3 regions of the Stenotrophomonas sp. YJH_SMC_8 genome follow, and region 3 is predicted to be linked to each of the others. Evidence: predicted binding sites of a transcription regulator. Region 3 holds the regulator's gene; each other region holds the start of a gene.
What was found. Region 3 encodes FliA, which starts transcription of late flagellar genes. Its sites were predicted from a motif close to TAAAGTTTNNCNNNCNNNGGCCGATAA; they were not measured.
Positions count from the first base shown of each region.

Region 1: AC5P88_RS06405 (methyl-accepting chemotaxis protein) is a predicted target of FliA. The motif match lies at 2,842-2,868, and genes of this name have one in related genera.
Region 2: AC5P88_RS04070 (methyl-accepting chemotaxis protein) is a predicted target of FliA. The motif match lies at 2,147-2,173, and genes of this name have one in related genera.

Region 1 is NZ_JCAFUL010000004.1:163,838-169,675, reverse strand. Features, by position in the region: gene AC5P88_RS06425 (KGG domain-containing protein) at 1-163, opposite strand, end outside; gene AC5P88_RS06420 (MarR family winged helix-turn-helix transcriptional regulator) at 360-824, opposite strand; gene AC5P88_RS06415 (S41 family peptidase) at 874-1,785, shown strand; gene AC5P88_RS06410 (NAD-dependent epimerase/dehydratase family protein) at 1,884-2,777, shown strand; gene AC5P88_RS06405 (methyl-accepting chemotaxis protein) at 2,987-5,518, shown strand; gene AC5P88_RS06400 (DUF2628 domain-containing protein) at 5,615-5,838, opposite strand, start outside.
Region 2 is NZ_JCAFUL010000003.1:57,683-63,520, forward strand. Features, by position in the region: gene AC5P88_RS04070 (methyl-accepting chemotaxis protein) at 1-2,115, opposite strand, end outside; gene AC5P88_RS04075 (hypothetical protein) at 2,388-2,870, opposite strand; gene AC5P88_RS04080 (barstar family protein) at 3,472-3,864, shown strand; gene mutS (DNA mismatch repair protein MutS) at 4,000-5,838, shown strand, end outside.
Region 3 is NZ_JCAFUL010000025.1:28,738-34,575, reverse strand. Features, by position in the region: gene AC5P88_RS19755 (chemotaxis protein CheA) at 1-1,620, opposite strand, end outside; gene AC5P88_RS19750 (protein phosphatase CheZ) at 1,623-2,228, opposite strand; gene cheY (chemotaxis response regulator CheY) at 2,228-2,620, opposite strand; gene AC5P88_RS19740 (RNA polymerase sigma factor FliA) at 2,678-3,421, opposite strand; gene AC5P88_RS19735 (MinD/ParA family ATP-binding protein) at 3,418-4,305, opposite strand; gene flhF (flagellar biosynthesis GTPase FlhF) at 4,292-5,838, opposite strand, start outside.

The DNA of each region.
Region 1 (5,838 bases), on a different contig from region 3:
CTTCGCCGCCCTTGCGGCCTGCAGCACGCGCTTCGTCGGGGCTGAACTCGTGCGCGTTGCCGGAGGCGTGCGCCGCGCGCCCGCCCTTGGCGGCGATCGCGCGCTGTTTGTCCTGGTCCATCGAGGCGAAGCCCCGGTTGGAGCGGTGATTCTGGTCGGTCATGGGACTCTCCTGCTGCAGGGTCGGCGCCGTCGTCAACGGCAGCGCCCATGCTTGGCCAACGCGTGCTAAGTCCAGGTCGCCATCCCCGCCATGTCCTTCACGCCACGTGCGCACGCGGTTGATGGCATGGCCATTCAGGCGAATGCAGCGGGGGCCGCCGTCCACGAAGAGGCGAGGCATCGGTGACGGCGCAGTGTCAGCGCCGGCGGGCGTCGCGCAGGCGTTGCGCGAATGGCCGCTGCTCCAGAACCTGCAGTGCCTCGCGCAGCACCTGTTCCAGCGACTGGCCGAGATCCGCATCGAGGCTGCGCGCGGCGCGTGCGGTGGCCTGCCATTGCGCCTGCAGCGCCGGCAGTGCCTGCAGTGCGTGCGGGCTCAGCTGCAGGATGCGCTCGCGGCTGTCTTCGCCGATGACGGCGTGCAGCCAGCCGTCGCGCACCATCGCGGCCACCGTCTGGCTGAGTGCCGAATGGCTGAGTCCGCAGGCCAGCGCCAGATCCTTGATGCGGCAGGGGCCCTGCGCCATCAGCGTGCGCAGCACCGGGGTGTAGCGCGGCCGGTAGTCCAGCTGCAGGTCGCGATAGGCCTGCTCGACCGCCGGATCGAGCTGGTCCAGCAGGGCGCGCAGCAATGTTCCCAGAGAGGCATGTTGGAGATCCATGCCGGGATGATATATAAGCACTTACATATCATCAATGCGGGGTGGGGTCATGGCGGTTTCGTGGATGCTGGGCACGCTGCTGGCGGCGTCCTGCCCGGCCCAGGACACAGTGCTGCAGGCGGCGGCTGCGGCAATAGAGACGCACTACCTGGACGTGGCCGAAGGCGCACGCATCGCCGACGCGGTGCGTGGCTGGTCCACCCAGCAGCGCTATGTGGACAGCTGTACGGACCCGAAGGGCTTCAGTGCGCGCCTGAACCAGGATCTGGACGTGTTCGACGGCCACTTCCATGTGGAACGGGTGGATGCCGGCGCCGGCCAGGACGATTGGCTGATGGCCTGGCGTGCGGATGCACGCAGCAATGGTGCGGGTGTGCGCGAGGTGCGGGTGCTGGAAGGCAACATCGGTTACCTGCGGCTGAGCACCTTCTATCCGCTCGATCTGGCACGGCCCAGGCTCGCGGCAGCGTTCACCCTGCTGGCCGACACCGAGGGCCTGGTGCTGGATCTGCGCCAGAACGGAGGCGGTGATGATGGCAGCGCCGACCTGCTGGTGCGGACCCTGCTGGAGCCGGGTGTCACCGCAGTGCAGGCGCTGGAGCAACGTGGCCGGCGTACCCCGGTGCCGCTGCCGCCAGCAAGCCTTCCGCTGTACCTGAAGCCGCTGGTGATACTGATCGACCGCCGCACCGGCTCGGCGGCCGAGTTCGTCGCGTATTCGCTGCAGGCGCTGGGGCGTGCGCGAATCGTCGGCGGCCGCAGTGGCGGTGCCGCACATATGTTCGATGATCCTGTGCTGCTGCCCGATGGCTATCAGATCAGCATTCCGGACCGGCAACCGATCAATCTGCGCACCGGTGGCAACTGGGAACGGAACGGTGTCGCGCCTGACGTGGCAGGCGGCGACGACCCGCTGTTCATCGCGCGCCAACTGCTGGCTCCGCCGAAGTCGTCAAGATGAACGTACAGTTGCGCGGTTGTCCTATCGCAGACGCGCCGTTGCATGCCTAGAATCGAGGCATCCCGGTAGTTCCCGGGCGCTTCGAGTGAATGGACTCAATGAAGATTCTGTTGACCGGCAGTTCCGGGCGGATCGGGCGCGCGATCTTCGGCGCGCTGGCGGCTGCCCATGAAGTGGTGGGCCTGGACCGCAGCCCGTTCGCCACCACGCGCATCATTGCCGATGTCACCGATCATCAAGCCGTCGTGCGCGCGGTGCAGGGCGTCGACGCGGTCATCCATACCGCGGCCCTGCATGCGCCGCACGTCGGCCTGGTACCGGACGCGGTGTTCCAGCAGATCAATGTGGACGCCACTGCGCACCTGCTGCAGGCGGCGCGCGAGGCAGGTGCGCGGCGGTTCGTGCTGACCAGTACCACCGCGCTGTACGGCCACGCGGTGGTGGCAGGAGGATGCCGCTGGATCGATGAGGATACCGAGCCGTTGCCGCGAACGATCTACCACCGCAGCAAGCTGCAGGCCGAGGCCCTGGCTGAAGCTGCGGCCGGACCGGACTTCGGCGTGCGCGTGCTGCGGATGGGGCGCTGCTTCCCGGAACCGCCGGAACGGATGGCGATGTTCCGGTTGCATCGTGGGATCGACGCCCGTGACGTGGCCAGTGCCCATGCCGCGCTGCTGCTGGATGAGGGGCCGGCCTTCGCCCGCTACATCGCCTGCGCAGCGACCCCGTTCCGGCGCGAGGATTGCCTGGAACTTGCCACCCAGCCGCGCAACGTACTGGCCCGGCGCGTGCCGCAGCTGCTGGCCGAGTTCGAGCGCCGCGGCTGGCCGTTGCCGCTGAGCGTCGACCGCGTCTACGACAGCGCCCGCATCCGCAGGGAGCTGGGGTGGCAGCCGCGTTTCGGGCCGGACGCCGTGCTGCAGCAGTACGCCGCAGGCAGCATCGAGGTGTTGCCACGCGCGGAGTGGATCAAGGATCGGGTGGCCGAATAGGGGACGCCGGGGCGGGTTCCTGTCCCGTCCCTGAGTGCATTCAGGAATGTGTAGGGCGGTCGCCTCAACCTCGTTGGCAGGCGGCCGCTAACCCGGTGCGCTTCCTGCGCCGGGCGGGTCCCGGCGGCCGGTGGCCTGCGCGACGGATCGCGCGCCTGCGCGGTGCCCTCGCGGTGCCGGTCGTCCTGAACTGCCTTGCGGACCCCTCCATGCCTTCTTCCCGTTCCGCCGCTGCCCGCCGTCCGGGCAGCATCGCCCACAAGCTGATGCTGGGCACCGCTGTCATCGCGCTGCTGTGCTTCGGCCTGACGGCGTTCCTGATCTATCGCCAGGCCAGTGCCAGCCTGATCGATGCCTCGCGCCAGACCATGACCAGCGAGGCCAACGCCGAAGCGCGCCAGGTCGCTGCCGACCTGGGCACGGCGTTCGCCAGCAACGATGCCATGGTCGAAGCCGTGCTCGCCCAGCGTGCGCGGGGTGACGTGCCTGATCGCGCCAGCCTGGCGGCCGTGCTCGGTGAGCAGCTGCGTACCCACCCGGAATGGCTGGGCAAGAGCACCATGTGGGAGGCCGACGCCTTCGATGGCAAGGATGCCGAGTTCGCCAATACCGAGATGCATGATGCCAGCGGCCGCTACATGAGCTACTGGGCCTGGCATGACGGCAAGCCGCAGCAGTCGACCATGACCGACTACACCGAAGCCGCCGACGGTTCGGCCGACTGGTACGTGGTGCCCAGCCGCGACAAGCTGCCCAAGGTCAGTGAACCCTATGCCTATGACATCGCCGGCCAGCAGGTGCTGATGAGCACGCTGAGCTCGCCGATCGTCGAGAACGGTACCTTCCTCGGCGTGTTCACCGTCGACTTCTCGCTGGCGGCGCTGCAGAAGCACCTGGCGACGCTGACGCCGATGGGTGCAGGTCGCGTCGAGCTGCTTTCGCCCAAGGGCGTGGTGCTGGCGTCGGCGAACGCTGCCGAGATCGGCAAGCCGCGCAGCGACGCATTGACCCGCAGCATGCTGGCCGACATCGCCGCCGACCGCAGGTTTGAGGCCTTCACCCCGGACGCGGCCGGCAATGTGCGCGTGTACGTGCCGCTGCGCGTGGGCAATGCCCCGCAGCGCTTCGCACTGGGCGTGGTGATGCCGCATGCGGTGATCGTCGCCGAGGCGCGCCAGCTGCTGTGGCTGACGTTGCTGGTTGGCGTGGTGGCCGCGCTGACCCTCAGCGCAGGTGTCTACGTGCTGCTGCGCCGCCTGGCGATCCGCCCGTTGGCCGAAGCGGTGCGGGTGGCGGGTGACGTTGCCGCCGGCAAGCTCGACAGCGCCTTGCCGGCGCGCAGCAACGATGAAGTGGGCCGCCTGCTGGAGGCGATGCAGGGCATGCGCGGACAGCTGCAGGCAGTGATGGCCGCACAGGCGGAAATGGCGCGCCGCCACGATGCCGGCGAGCTGAGCTACCGCATGGACGCCACTGCCTTCCCCGGCGAGTACGGCCGCATGGTGGCCGACAGCAACCAGCTGGTGGCCTCCAGCAATGCGGTCACCCAGCGCCTGGTCGAGGTGATGCAGCGTTACGCGGTGGGTGACCTCAGCGTGGACATGGAAGCGCTGCCGGGCGAGAAGGCGGTGTTCACCGCTGCAATGGCCACCACCAAGAGCAACCTGGCCGCGATCAACGAGCAGATCCAGCAGCTGGCTGCCGCGGCGGCGGCCGGCGACTTCGCTGTACGCGGCGACGCCCAGCGCTTCGATCACGATTTCCGCCGCATGGTGGAGACCCTCAACATCATGATGCAGGTCAGCGATCACAACCTGGCTGAGCTGTCGACGCTGCTTCGCGCGATTGCCGCCGGCGACCTCAGCGCACGCATGCGTGGTGATTTCCATGGTGTGTTCGCGGTGATGCGCGACGATGCCAACAGCACCGTGCAGCAGTTGACCCAGATCGTCGGGCAGATCCAGCAGTCGGCCGCCAGCATCCGCCTGGCGGCGGGTGAGATCGCTGCGGGCAACAGCGATCTCTCGCGTCGTACCGAGCAGCAGGCCGCCAACCTGGAAGAGACCGCCGCCTCGATGGAGGAGCTGACCTCCACCGTGCGCCAGAACGCCGACCACGCGCTGCAGGCCAATACCCTGGCGGGTTCCGCCGCTGGCGTTGCCAGCGAGGGCGGGGAAGTGGTCAACCAGGTGGTGCAGACCATGGAGCAGATCGAGGCATCGTCGCAGCGCATCGCCGAGATCATTTCGGTGATCGATGGCATCGCTTTCCAGACCAACATCCTGGCGTTGAATGCGGCGGTGGAAGCGGCGCGTGCCGGTGAGCAGGGCCGCGGCTTCGCCGTGGTCGCCAGCGAAGTACGCGCGCTGGCGCAGCGCTCGGCGGGCGCTGCGAAGGAGATCAAGGAGCTGATCGACGCATCGGTGGCGCAGGTCGGTGCCGGTGCGCAGCTGGTGCACGGTGCGGGCCGCACCATGCAGGCCATCGTCGGCCAGGTGGGACGGGTCAACGAGATCATGGCCGAGATCTCGGCCGCCTCGCGCGAACAGTCGGCCGGCATCGAGCAGGTCAACCAGACCGTCGTGCAGATGGACGAGACCACCCAGCAGAATGCCGCACTGGTGGAGGAAGCCAGCGCCGCGGCGCGGGCGATGGAGGAGCAGGCCGAGCAGCTGGCGGTGGCGGTCTCGCGCTTCCGCCTGCAGGCCGAGCCGGTGGCCGCGGCACGCCGCGCGGCCTGACGCTGGCCGGAGTGCACATGAAGACGCCCGGCCAAGGCCGGGCGTCGTCGTTTCTGCTCGTCGCTGTGCCGGTCGGGGCCGGCCGCTGCCGCGGCTTTAGAACATGCCTTCGAAGGGGTTCCAGCTGGCGCGGCCCTTCACCTGCTCCAGGTAGTAGCTGTAGTTGGTGCTGGAGGCGACCAGGAAGTTCATGGCGATGAACACGGCACGGGCCACGATGTCGGGCAGGAACAGGGTCACGACGGCCAGCGCGATGTTGATGCCGATCACCACCAGCGCCTTGCGCCACATGCCCAGGATGAACAGGTAGATGGCGCCGA
Region 2 (5,838 bases), on a different contig from region 3:
CGCGCGCGGCACCGATACGGCTGCCGCGGCTGCCCCGGTGCGGAACACCGACACCGCTTCGGTCAGCAGGTTGGCCTGCTCTTCCATGGAACGCGCTGCGGCGCTGGCCTCTTCCACCAGCGCGGCATTCTGCTGGGTGGTCTCGTCCATCTGCACCACGGCCTGGTTGACCTGCTCGATGCCCGAACTCTGCTCCTGCGAGGCGGCGGAAATGTCGGCCATGATGTCGGTCACGCGCTGCACCGACGCCACGATCTCGCCCATCGTGGTGCCTGCCTGGCGGACCAGCGCCGATCCATCGGCCACCTTGCCAACCGAATCCTCGATCAGGCCCTTGATCTCCTTGGCCGCACCGGCCGAGCGTTGTGCCAGCGTGCGCACCTCGCTGGCCACCACGGCAAAGCCCCTGCCCTGCTCGCCGGCACGAGCGGCTTCCACTGCAGCGTTAAGCGCCAGGATGTTGGTCTGGAATGCGATGCCATCAATGACAGAAATGATCTCGGCGATCTTCTTCGAGGAGGCTTCGATGGCCGACATGGTGGTCACCACCTGTCCGACTACCTCGCCGCCCTGCGAGGCAACGCCATGCGCGCCGATGGCAAGCTGGTTGGCCTGGCGGGCGTGCTCCGCATTCTGCTTCACCGTGGACGTCAGCTCCTCCATCGATGCGGCCGTTTCTTCAAGGTTTGCCGCCTGCTGCTCGGTGCGCCGCGACAGATCAGTGTTGCCCGACGCGATCTCGCCTGCCGCCAGGGTGATGCTGGACGCACTGGTCTGGATATGTCCCACGATTTGCTTGAGCTGATCGACCGTGGCGTTGCAGTCATCGCGCATGCGCGCGAAGACCCCATGGAAGTCGCCCTGCATGCGCACGGTCAGGTCACCGCGCGAGATCGCCTGCAACAGGGTCGACACCTGTACCAGATTCTCGTCGGTGGTCTGCATCAGCCGATTGAGCCCGGCTACCATCTCGCGGAAGTCGTAGGCGAAGCGATCTTCGTCACCGCGCAGGCTGAAGTCACCGGCGGCTGCGGCCGTCGCCAAGCGGCGGATCTCACCGTTGATCGCCGACAGGCTCGTCTTGGTTTCGTCCATGGCCTGGGTGATTGCGGCCTTCTCGCCCGGCAACGGATCCATGTCCACTGACAGATCACCGCGGGCGTAATGCTTCATCACCTCGATCAGGCGGTTCTGCACCTGCACGTGAGAGCCGACCAGCGCATTCGTCTCGTGCACCATGCGCCCGTAGTCGCCGGGGAAAGCACTCTCATCCATGCGGTAGCTGAGGCTGCCCGCATCGTGCTGGCGGGCCAGCTCGCCCTGCGCCGCCATCACCGACTGCAACTGCGCCTGCATGCGCTGCATCGACCTGAGCAGCTGGGTCACCTCATCGTTGCCGGACGCGTCGATGCTGCTGTCCAGGCGGCCACCGGCAATACCGTCGGCCAGCTTCACCGCCCCTGCCAGCGGACGGGTCAGGCTGCGGGTAATCGCCCATGCCGCCAGCGAGCCCAGCAGCAGACTCATCACACCGAACACGATCGACAACGTACCGGTCCATGATTCGGTCGCGCGGTACTCCTCGCGGCTGCGCGCTGTCAGCGCCTCCTGATGCCGCAGCAGGGTCGAGATGGCTTCATTCCAGGCCGTCGCCAGGCCATGTTCGGCCAGCAGTTCCTTGGCCGCGCCGTCGAAATCGCCGGCCTTCATGCGCTCATGCAGGTGCTGGGTGGAAGCATCGGTAGCCTTGCGCGCCGCCTCGATCTTCGCCACCAGGGTATCGCCGGTGGCATCACGTGGAATCTTGATGTACTTGGCCCAGATACCATCGTAGGTCTGCGACAGCTCCTGCGCCTTCTGATAATCCTTGTCGAAATCCTCGCCGCGCTTGATCACCATCAGCCGGCGATGCATCAGCACCGCGTTGTTGGTATCCAGCATGTCGTTCAACAGCCGCATCTTCACCATGTTGACGTCCACCACTTTCTCGAACTGGGCGGACTTCAGGTGATTTCCGTACAGCACGAGGCCAACGATGGCCACGATGAACAGCAGCAGCAGACCAAACCCGGCACCCAGCCGGGATCCCACTCGGAGGTTGCGTAAGGCGAGCATCTCAATTCCCTTGATCGTGGCCGTACGAACGGTGGCGGCGCAGGAGAGGGAAACTTTATGGGTCGATATTATTATATCGATCCAAAACTATGGAACTGTGCAGACAGGCGTGAAGAACACATTTAATGGAGGTGGTTATTCCTGCTGGGCATGTCGATGTACGAGCATGGCAATCGCAATCATCACGCCGCGCTCACGACGCGCGACCGCAGATAACGTCTTCCGTTCGAAATTGCCATCAGAGCTGCAATCTGGCATTTGCCATCGCAGGGCTACCCGCGCTGCTGCAACCTCATCCGAACATCCCCCAACGCTGGCACAGTGCAGGAGAACTCTCTGCCGATCTGCTGGAAGCCATCCCTCCAGCAATAGAGCCTGTTGTCCTCGGCCACGACAGATACAAGCCGCATCAGCAGCCACTCGTCGGATTCATCACCACCGTCGTCCAGCTCAAAAACAAGCAGAGCTTCCTCAGCGACGTCTACAGGCAGGCAAAATTCTGTATCGCCCAGGTAATCCACGAGTTCCCGACCCTTGAAGATTTCGACCCTTATGAAGGGGTCCAGCTCCCCTTGGGCTCCACTGCCACTGATCTCCCACTTGTTGACCTTCAAGTCAATGAAACTGCAATCATTGAGATTCTCGTCGCTCTGGAAATAGGAGACGGGAAGGTCACCCCATGCTGCACGTACCCACACGCTGCGCTGAGGCAAGACGATCGAGGAGTGCACGGAAATTGCGTACTTTCTACTCATGCCTATCCACGGAAATTGACTCCCAGGACGGGGCGACGGAAATTTCCTCAAGATACCCCTCAAGGTCTCTGAACGGAGAGACCCCTACCGCAGCCAAGGAGAACCACACGGCATCACACTCGTCGCAGACAAATATCTGAACGCCGCGCTCCTTTACTTGAGCTTTCAACACCTCACCCTGCTCACAACGGGGACAGATCAAACAACCCCCATCGCACCGGAGACGCAGATACAACGTTACTGACCATGCCAGAAACAATTTCCCAGACCTTTCTCGCCGATGATACAGGATGAGAAACTATTTCTATCACCCAGCCAATCATCACTGACAGTGGAAGTTGAGCGCGCCCGAGGGGGTCCTGCTGCCGATGGCACCAATCAATTAATAAGAAGAAGACTTCGGGCGAACTCTCTATCAGCTGCTGGCCCTGCTATTGGGGATGGGTCACATCGTTTTCTTCCCTGCAAACCGGCGCGCGCCACGACGGGAGTGCCGAGCACCTTGACTCAGCGAAGAAGTATGCGAAACCCCAGCATGGGTCCCAAAGCATCCGGCGCTCAGCCGTGCCCAACGCACAGGAAACGACGCTACAGTCGACATATGACGCTTGTCCTACAGATTGAAGGCGCTGCCATCGATGACATCGCGAGCCTGTACGCGGAGATCAACCGCGTGTTCATGGCCGACGAGGGCTGGCAGCTCGGGCCAAGCCTGGACGCGCTGGACGACCTGCTGCATGGCGGTTATGGCGCGCTGGCCGGCCAGGCACCGGCCACACTGATCTGGCGCGACATCGCCCACAGCCGCGCGGCGCTGGGCGTGGAGGCCACCTGCCAGTGGCTGCAGTCCAAGCTGGAAGCCCCGGGCACCTTCAACACGCGGGCCATTGCGCTCCAGCTGGACGCCCTGCAGCAGGGCCAGGGCCAGACCTACTTCGAGATCGTGATGGAGATCTTCGCCAGCCACCGGCAGATCACCCTCATCCCGGCCTGACTGCGTGCCCCGCACGGGCAATGCCCGCCAACCGCAGCGGCGTCCACCGGCCCCAGCAGTTACCATGGACGGCCCTGTACCTGCTCCGCCGTCGCCGCCCTCCGGCGCGACCGGATGCCCTGATCCACGAGTGCCATGTCCAAAGACAAGTCCGCCGAACACACCCCGCTGATGAAGCAGTTCTTCGCAGCCAAGTCCGACTATCCGGACCTGCTGCTGTTCTTCCGCATGGGCGACTTCTACGAGCTGTTCTACGACGACGCCCGCAAGGCCGCGCGCCTGCTCGACATCACACTGACCCAGCGCGGCAGCTCCGGCGGCGCGCCGATCCCGATGGCCGGCGTGCCGGTGCATGCCTACGAAGGCTACCTGGCGCGGCTGGTGGCGCTGGGCGAGTCGGTGGCGATCTGCGAGCAGATCGGCGATCCGGCGCTGGCCAAGGGCCTGGTCGAGCGCAAGGTGGTGCGCATCGTCACCCCCGGCACCGTCACCGACGAAGCGCTGCTGGACGAGCGCCGTGACACCCTGCTGATGGCGCTGTCGCGCACGAAGCAGGGCTACGGCCTGGCCTGGGCCGACCTGGCCGGTGGCCGCTTCCTGGTCAATGAAGTCGAGACCGACGACGCGCTGGAAGCCGAACTGGCCCGACTGGAACCGGCCGAGCTGCTGGTGCCCGACGAGGAGAACTGGCCGGAGTTCCTGCGCCAGCGCACCGGCGTGCGCCGCCGTGCGCCGTGGCTGTTCGACGCCGACAGTGGCCGTCGCCAGCTGCTGAACTTCTTCAAGCTGCATGACCTGAGCGGCTTCGGCATCGATGACAAGCCGCGCGCCACCGCTGCCGCTGGCGCCCTGCTCGGCTATGTCGAGGAAACCCAGAAGCAGCGCCTGCCGCACCTGACCTCGATCGCGATGGAAACTGCCGGCGAGGCGATCGCGATGAACGCCGCCACCCGTCGCCACCTGGAACTGGATACGCGCGTCGACGGTGATACCCGCAACACCCTGCTGGGCGTGCTCGACAGCACGGTGACGCCGATGGGCGGCCGCCTGCTGCGACGCTGGCTGCACCGCCCGCTGCGCCTGCGCGAGGTGCTGGTGCAGCGCCACCATGCGGTGGAAACCCTGATCGACCGCGGCAGCGACGCTGACATCCGCGAACAGTTCCGCCGCCTCGGCGACCTGGAACGCATCCTCACCCGCGTTGCACTGCGCTCGGCGCGCCCGCGTGACTTCTCCACCCTGCGTGATGGCCTGGGCCTGCTGCCGGCCGTGCGCGAGGTGCTGGCGCCGCTGGATTCGCCGCGCCTGCAGGCGCTGCACGCAGCGCTGGGCGAGCATGACGAGTGCGCGCAGCTGCTGGCCAGTGCGATCGCCGAAATGCCGCCACTGAAGCTGAGCGACGGCGGCGTGCTGGCCGATGGCTTCGATGAAGAGCTGGACGAGCTGCGCCGCCTGTCCACCCATGCCGACCAGTTCCTGGTCGACCTGGAACTGCGCGAGCGCGAGAGCAGTGGCATCCCCACCCTGAAGGTGGGCTACAACCGCGTGCACGGTTACTACATCGAAATCAGCAAGGGCCAGTCCGACCGCGCGCCGGTGCACTACACCCGCCGCCAGACGCTGACCAATGCCGAGCGCTACATCACCGAAGAACTGAAGGCGTTCGAGGACAAGGTGCTGTCCGCGCGCGACCGTTCACTGTCGCGCGAGAAGTACCTGTACGAGCAGCTGCTGGACACCTTGGGCGGCCAGCTGGAACCGTTGAAGCAGTGCGCCGCGGCGCTGAGCGAACTGGACGTGCTGGCCGCCTTCGCCGAACGCGCGCAGGCGCTGGACTGGGCGCGACCGGAACTGCAGGCCGAGCCCTGCCTGAAGATCGAACGCGGCCGCCATCCGGTGGTCGAGGCGGTGCGCGAGCAGCCGTTCGAGCCGAACGACCTGGACCTCCATCCAGACCGTCGCATGCTGGTCATC
Region 3 (5,838 bases):
CACATCCAGCCACTGGCGCAGGTCGACCAGCGGCAGGGTGTGCGAGCGGCGGTCGAGCACGGCGCGGCCATCGAACCAGCCCAGCGACGTGCGCGGTGCGTGCAGCACTTCCATCACACGCGCCAGCGGTAGCGCGTAGACGTCCTCGCCGGCCTGCACCAGCAGGGTCGGCAGGATCGCCAGGGTGAGCGGCACGCGGATCAGGAAGCGGCTGCCACGCCCCAGTTCCGACTGGATCTGGATCTGGCCGCTCAGTTCGCGGATGCGCGACTGCACCACGTCCATGCCGACGCCGCGGCCGGAAATATCGGTGACCTGCTGCTTGGTCGAGAAGCCGGGCAGGAACACCAGGTGCAGGCATTCCTCGCTGCTCAGGCGAGCGGCGGCTTCCGGATCGATCAGGCCCTTTTCGCGCGCCTTGGCACGCAGCTTTTCCGGGTCGATGCCGGCGCCATCGTCCTGCACCTCGATGCTGACGTAGTCACCTTCCTGTTGCGCCGACAGGCGCACATGGCCCATCCGCGGCTTGCCCTGCGCTTCACGCAGCTCGGGCATTTCCACGCCGTGGTCGATGGCGTTGCGGACCAGGTGCACCAGCGGGTCGGCCAGCGCTTCGACCAGGTTGCGGTCGAGCTCGGTCTCGGCGCCGACCAGCTCGAGGTCCACTTCCTTCTTCAGCGAGCGGGCGACGTCGCGGGCGACCTTTGGGAAGCGCGAGAACACCTTGCCCACCGGCTGCATGCGGGTACGCATCACCGCCGACTGCAGGCGGGCAGTGGCGATGTCCAGCGTCGATACGGCGCGGTCCAGCTCCTCGTCGCGCAGGCGTGCACGCAGGGTCTTCAGGCGGTTGCGTGACAGCACCAGTTCGCCGATCAGGTTGACGATCGCATCCAGGCGCTTGGTGTCCACGCGCACGGTGTGCTCGGCCTCGGCCATCGGCTTGGCTGCCGGCTTGGCTGCGGGCGCCGGGACGGGGGCCGGGCGCGGTGCTGCGGCGGGTGCCGCCGCGACGGCGGCAGCAGGCTTGGCGCCTGGCGCAGCGCCGCCGTGCAGCTGGTCCAGCAGGGCTTCGAACTCGTCTTCGCTGATCAGGCCATCGTCGGCCTTCTTCGCCGGCGCGACCGCGGTCGGCGCGTTGCCGCCGTGCAGCTGGTCGAGCAGGGCCTCGAATTCGTCGTCGGTGATCAGATCGCTGCCGCCTGCCGCAGGCGCGGCCGCAGCGGCCGGCGCGGCAGTGCCACCGTTCATGTCGAACTGCGCGATCAGGTCCGGCGGCGCATAGCCTGGCTCGGTACCGGAGGACACGGCGTCCAGCATCGACTGCAGGTAGTCCAGCGATTGCTGGGCGGCGTCGAAGTGGTGGGCCTGCAGTACCGCCTGCCCGGCACGCGCGATGCCCAGTGCTTCTTCAGCGGCGTGGCACAGCTCGACCATGGCGGTGACGCCAAGGAAGCCGGCGCCGCCCTTGAGCGTGTGGTAGCCGCGGAACACCGCGTTGAGTTGCTCGGTGTCCTGCGGTGCCTGCTCCAGCGACACCAGCTGTTCGCCCAGGCGATCCAGGATTTCCTGGGCCTCGATGATGAAATCGGCAGTGATGTCGTCGGATACCGCGCTCATGCTTACAGCCCCAGATCCGACAACAGGTCGTCGGCGTCGTTCTGCGAGACCGCGTGGCGGTCCAGTCCCTTCAGTGCCGGCCCGGCCAGTTCCGGATCGGTGCGATGCTGTTCCGGCGGCAGGCCGAGTGCGCCAAAGCCCTCGTGCACGCGGCGGACGATGCCGACCACGCGACGGATGATCTGCCCGGTCAGGTCCTGGTAGCTCTGGGTCAGGGCGATCTCGGTCAGGTTGTGGCGGATGCGCTCGAGCTGCGCGTCCTGGCCCGGCTGCAGGCCTTCGGCGCGCAGCTGTTCGGTCAGGCTGCGGCATTCCTCGGCCAGGTCCAGGGTGCGGTGCGTGGCCTGTTCGGTCATCGCAACCACGTGGTCAAGGCGTGCGCAGGCGTCGTCCAGCTCACCGGCCTCGCTGGGCACGGTCGGCAGTTCACCCAGTGCCTGTCCCAGCTCGCGGGCCAGCCGCGAGAGGCCGCTCATCATCGGCTGCGTACGCAGCGCGACCAGTCCGTCGATGCGTTGCCGCCAGGCGGCTTCGTCACCGGACTCCAGTGCGTCCAGGGCTTCCTGCAGGCGCAGGGCGAGGGCGTTCTTGTCGACCGTGGTATCCATCAGGCGCTGGCCGCCAGGCGTTCGAAGATCTTGCCGAGCTTCTCTTCCAGCGTCTGCGCGGTGAATGGCTTGATGATGTAGCCGTTCACGCCGTTCTGGGCGGCTTCGATGATCTGCTCGCGCTTGGCCTCGGCGGTGACCATCAGCACCGGCAGGGTCTTCAGCTTGGCATCGGCGCGGATCGCCTTCAGCAGCTCGATGCCGGTCATCACCGGCATGTTCCAGTCGGTGACCACGAAATCGAACGGCTGGCTCTGCAGCAGCGACAACGCGGCATGCCCGTCCTCGGCTTCGGCGGTGTTGGTGAAGCCTAGATCGCCCAGCAGGTTCTTGACGATTCGACGCATGGTCGAGAAGTCGTCGACGATCAGGATGCGCATGTTCTTGTTCAAAGCAGAGTTCCTTTGTTGTTCATTCCGGGCGGCCGGGGGCAGCCGCCTCGGGCATGTTCATTCTTCCAGGCCGGCGTCCGCCGCCTCGAAAATCTTGAGCCGGCCACGCAGGCGCAGCACCGCCTGGCCGTGGATCTGGCAGACCCGCGACTCGCTCACGCCGAGCACCGCGCCGATCTCCTTCAGGTTCAGTTCCTGCTCGTAATAGAGCGAGAGCACCAGCTGTTCACGCTCGGGCAGGTGGCCGATGGCCTTGCCCAGCTCGCGGCCGAACTCGCCGCGCTCCAGCACCTGCTGCGGGGTTGGGCCGCCCTGGGCGACGGTGTCCAGCTCGCCCTGGTCCTCGATGCGCGATTCCAGGCTCAGTACCTGGCCACGTGCGGCGTCTTCCATCAGCCGCAGGTATTCGGGCAGCGGCATCTCCATCGCGGCGGCCACTTCGGTGGCGCTGGCGGCGCGGCCGCTGCTCTGTTCCAGGCGGCGAATGGTGGCAGCGGCATCGCGGGCACGGCGGTGCACCGAGCGCGGCACCCAGTCGCCACGGCGGATCTCGTCGATCATCGAACCGCGGATGCGGATCGAGGCATAGGTCTCGAACGAGGCGCCCTGGTCGGCGTCGTAGCTGCGCGAGGCTTCGATCAGGCCCATCATGCCGGCCTGGATCAGGTCGTCCACTTCAACGCTGGCCGGCAACCGCGCGGCCAGGTGGTGGGCGATGCGCCGCACCAGGTCCGAGTGCTGGGCGATGACCTCGTTGGCCGCCGAGCGCTGGACCTCCCGGTACTGGGCTGCACCTTTCATGCGGCCACCCCGCGCTGCTTGAGAATGCGTTCGAGGAAGAACTCGACGCCGCCACGCGGTTCGGTCGGCGCCTGCCAGCGTGCGGTGCGACGCGCGATCTCGGTGATCGCCAGCGCCGCCGGGCTGGACGGATAGGCCTTCACCACCGGCTGCTGGCGCTGCACCGACAGGCGCAGCCAGTCATCCTGCGGCACGCAGCCCAGGTAGTTCAGCGAGACATCGGCGAGGAACTTCTCGCAGACGCGGGTCAGCTTCTCGTACAGCACGCGGCCCTCGTTGGGGTCGCGCACCATGTTGGCCACCACCTGGATGCGGTCCACGCCGCGTTCGCGCGAGAGCACCTTGATCAGCGCGTAGGCGTCGGTGATCGAGGCGGGTTCGTCACAGACCACCACCACGGTATCCTGCGCGGCCTGGCAGAAGGTCAGCACGCCGTCGGTGATGCCCGCGGCGGTGTCGACCACCATGATGTCCAGTTCGCGTTCCAGCTCTGAGAACACGTTGACCAGGCCGACGTGCTCGGCCGGGGCCAGCTCGGCCATGTGCCGGCGGCCGGATGCGGCCGGCACCACCAGCACGCCGTTCGGGCCTTCGACGATGACATCTTCCAGCGAGCAGCGGCCGGCGACCAGGTCGGCCAGCGTAAATGTAGGGTTCAGTCCCAGGATCACGTCGATGTTGGCCAGGCCAAGGTCGGCGTCCAGCAGCAGCGTGCGCTTGCCCATGCCGGCCAGTGCCACGGCCAGGTTCGCGGACACATTCGTCTTGCCCACGCCGCCCTTGCCACCGGTCACGGCAATGGTGCGCACAGGGCCGAGCGGCTCGCTGCGGGTGGCCGACAGCGGGAAGGTCTTGGTCAGCTTGGCGTACTCACGCGACGGCATGGTTCAACTCCGGGTTGCAGGGCATATCGGCCGCTCGGCGCAAATCTTCAAGGCGAAGTACAAGATTGGCTGCACTGGCCCGGTGCAGGTCGTCCGGAACATCCTGGCCATCGGTCACCCAGGTGATCGGCAGGGCATGGTCGACGGCCACCGACAGGGCGTTGCCGAAGCGGCCGGTCTCGTCCAGCTTGCTCAGTACCAAGCCCTGCAGGTTGGCGGCGCTGAAGCGGCGGACCACCTCGTCCATGTCGCCGAAGCTGGTGTTGGCCGGCAGCACCAGCAGGGTGCGCACCTGGCGGGCGGCGCGCAGCCACTGCAGCTGGGCGGCCAGTGCGCGGTCGCGCGGGCCCAGCCCGGCGGTATCGATCAGCACCAGCTTGTAGTCCTTCAGGCGTTCCAGCAGCTGGTCCAGGTCGGTGCCGCTGTTGGCCTCGTGCACGGCGATGCCGAGCTGGCGGCCGTAGCCGTACAGCTGCTCGCGGGCGCCGATGCGGGTGGTGTCGGTGGTCACCAGGGCGACGTCACGCGGCGCGTGCTTCTCGGCGAAGCGCGAGGCCAGCTTGGCGATGGTGGTGGTCTTGCCGGCGCCGGTCGGGCCGACCAGGGCGATCACGCCGCCTTCTTCCAGCGGGTCGACCGGGGCGATCGGCAGCTTGCGCGAGATCAGCCCCAGCATCAGGCCGCGGCCACGGTGGGCTTCGGTCTCCAGCGGGATCTGCATGGCCACGTCGCGGGCCAGCCCGGCGTCGAAACCGTACTCGTCCATCAGATCCAGCGCGGTGGCACGCACCGGGCAGCCGCGCAGGCGTTCGTCGGTGAAGCGGTTCATCTCGCGCTCGATCACCTGGCGCATGCCGGCCACTTCCTGGCGCAGCTGGCGGATCTCGGCGTCGTCCTGGGCAACCACGGTCAGCACCGGGGCCGGGGCGAGGGTGGGCTCCGGCGCGGTTTCGACGCTGGCATCGGCCAACGCCGGTTCGCTGGCGGCGACGGCCGGCTGCGGTTCGGCGACGGCCGTGGTCGGCAGCGGCGGCGGCTGCAGCGCCGGCGCCACGCTTTCGTGATGCATGTCGTGCGGCGGGTCGATCTGGAAGCGGGCACGGTTGGCTGGCGCGCTGACGGCCGGTGCCGGTGCGACGATGGCTTCAGCGAACGGAGCGAAGATCTGTTCCGGCAGCGCCGGTTCGTTGACGGCGGCGCGCGCCAGAGTGGCTGCGAAGCCGGTGCTGCCGCGGGTCGGCACGATCTCGTCGGCGCTGTCCAGGGTGCGGCCGGTGGCACCAACGGCCGCACGGGCGAGGGCGGCCACGGCCGAGGTGGTGGCGGCCACCGGCTCCGGCGCCGGGGCAGCGCTGCGGCGGCGGGTCACCGCGGCGATCACCGCGTCTGCGGCGGTGCGCGGCTTGGGTGCCGGCGGAGGGGCGACGTCACGACGCGAGGCTTCCAGTGCGCGCTGCACGGCGCTCTCATCGTAGTTGGCCGCGGCGACGATCTCGATGCCTTCCTCGATCCGGCGGTTGGACAGGATCACGG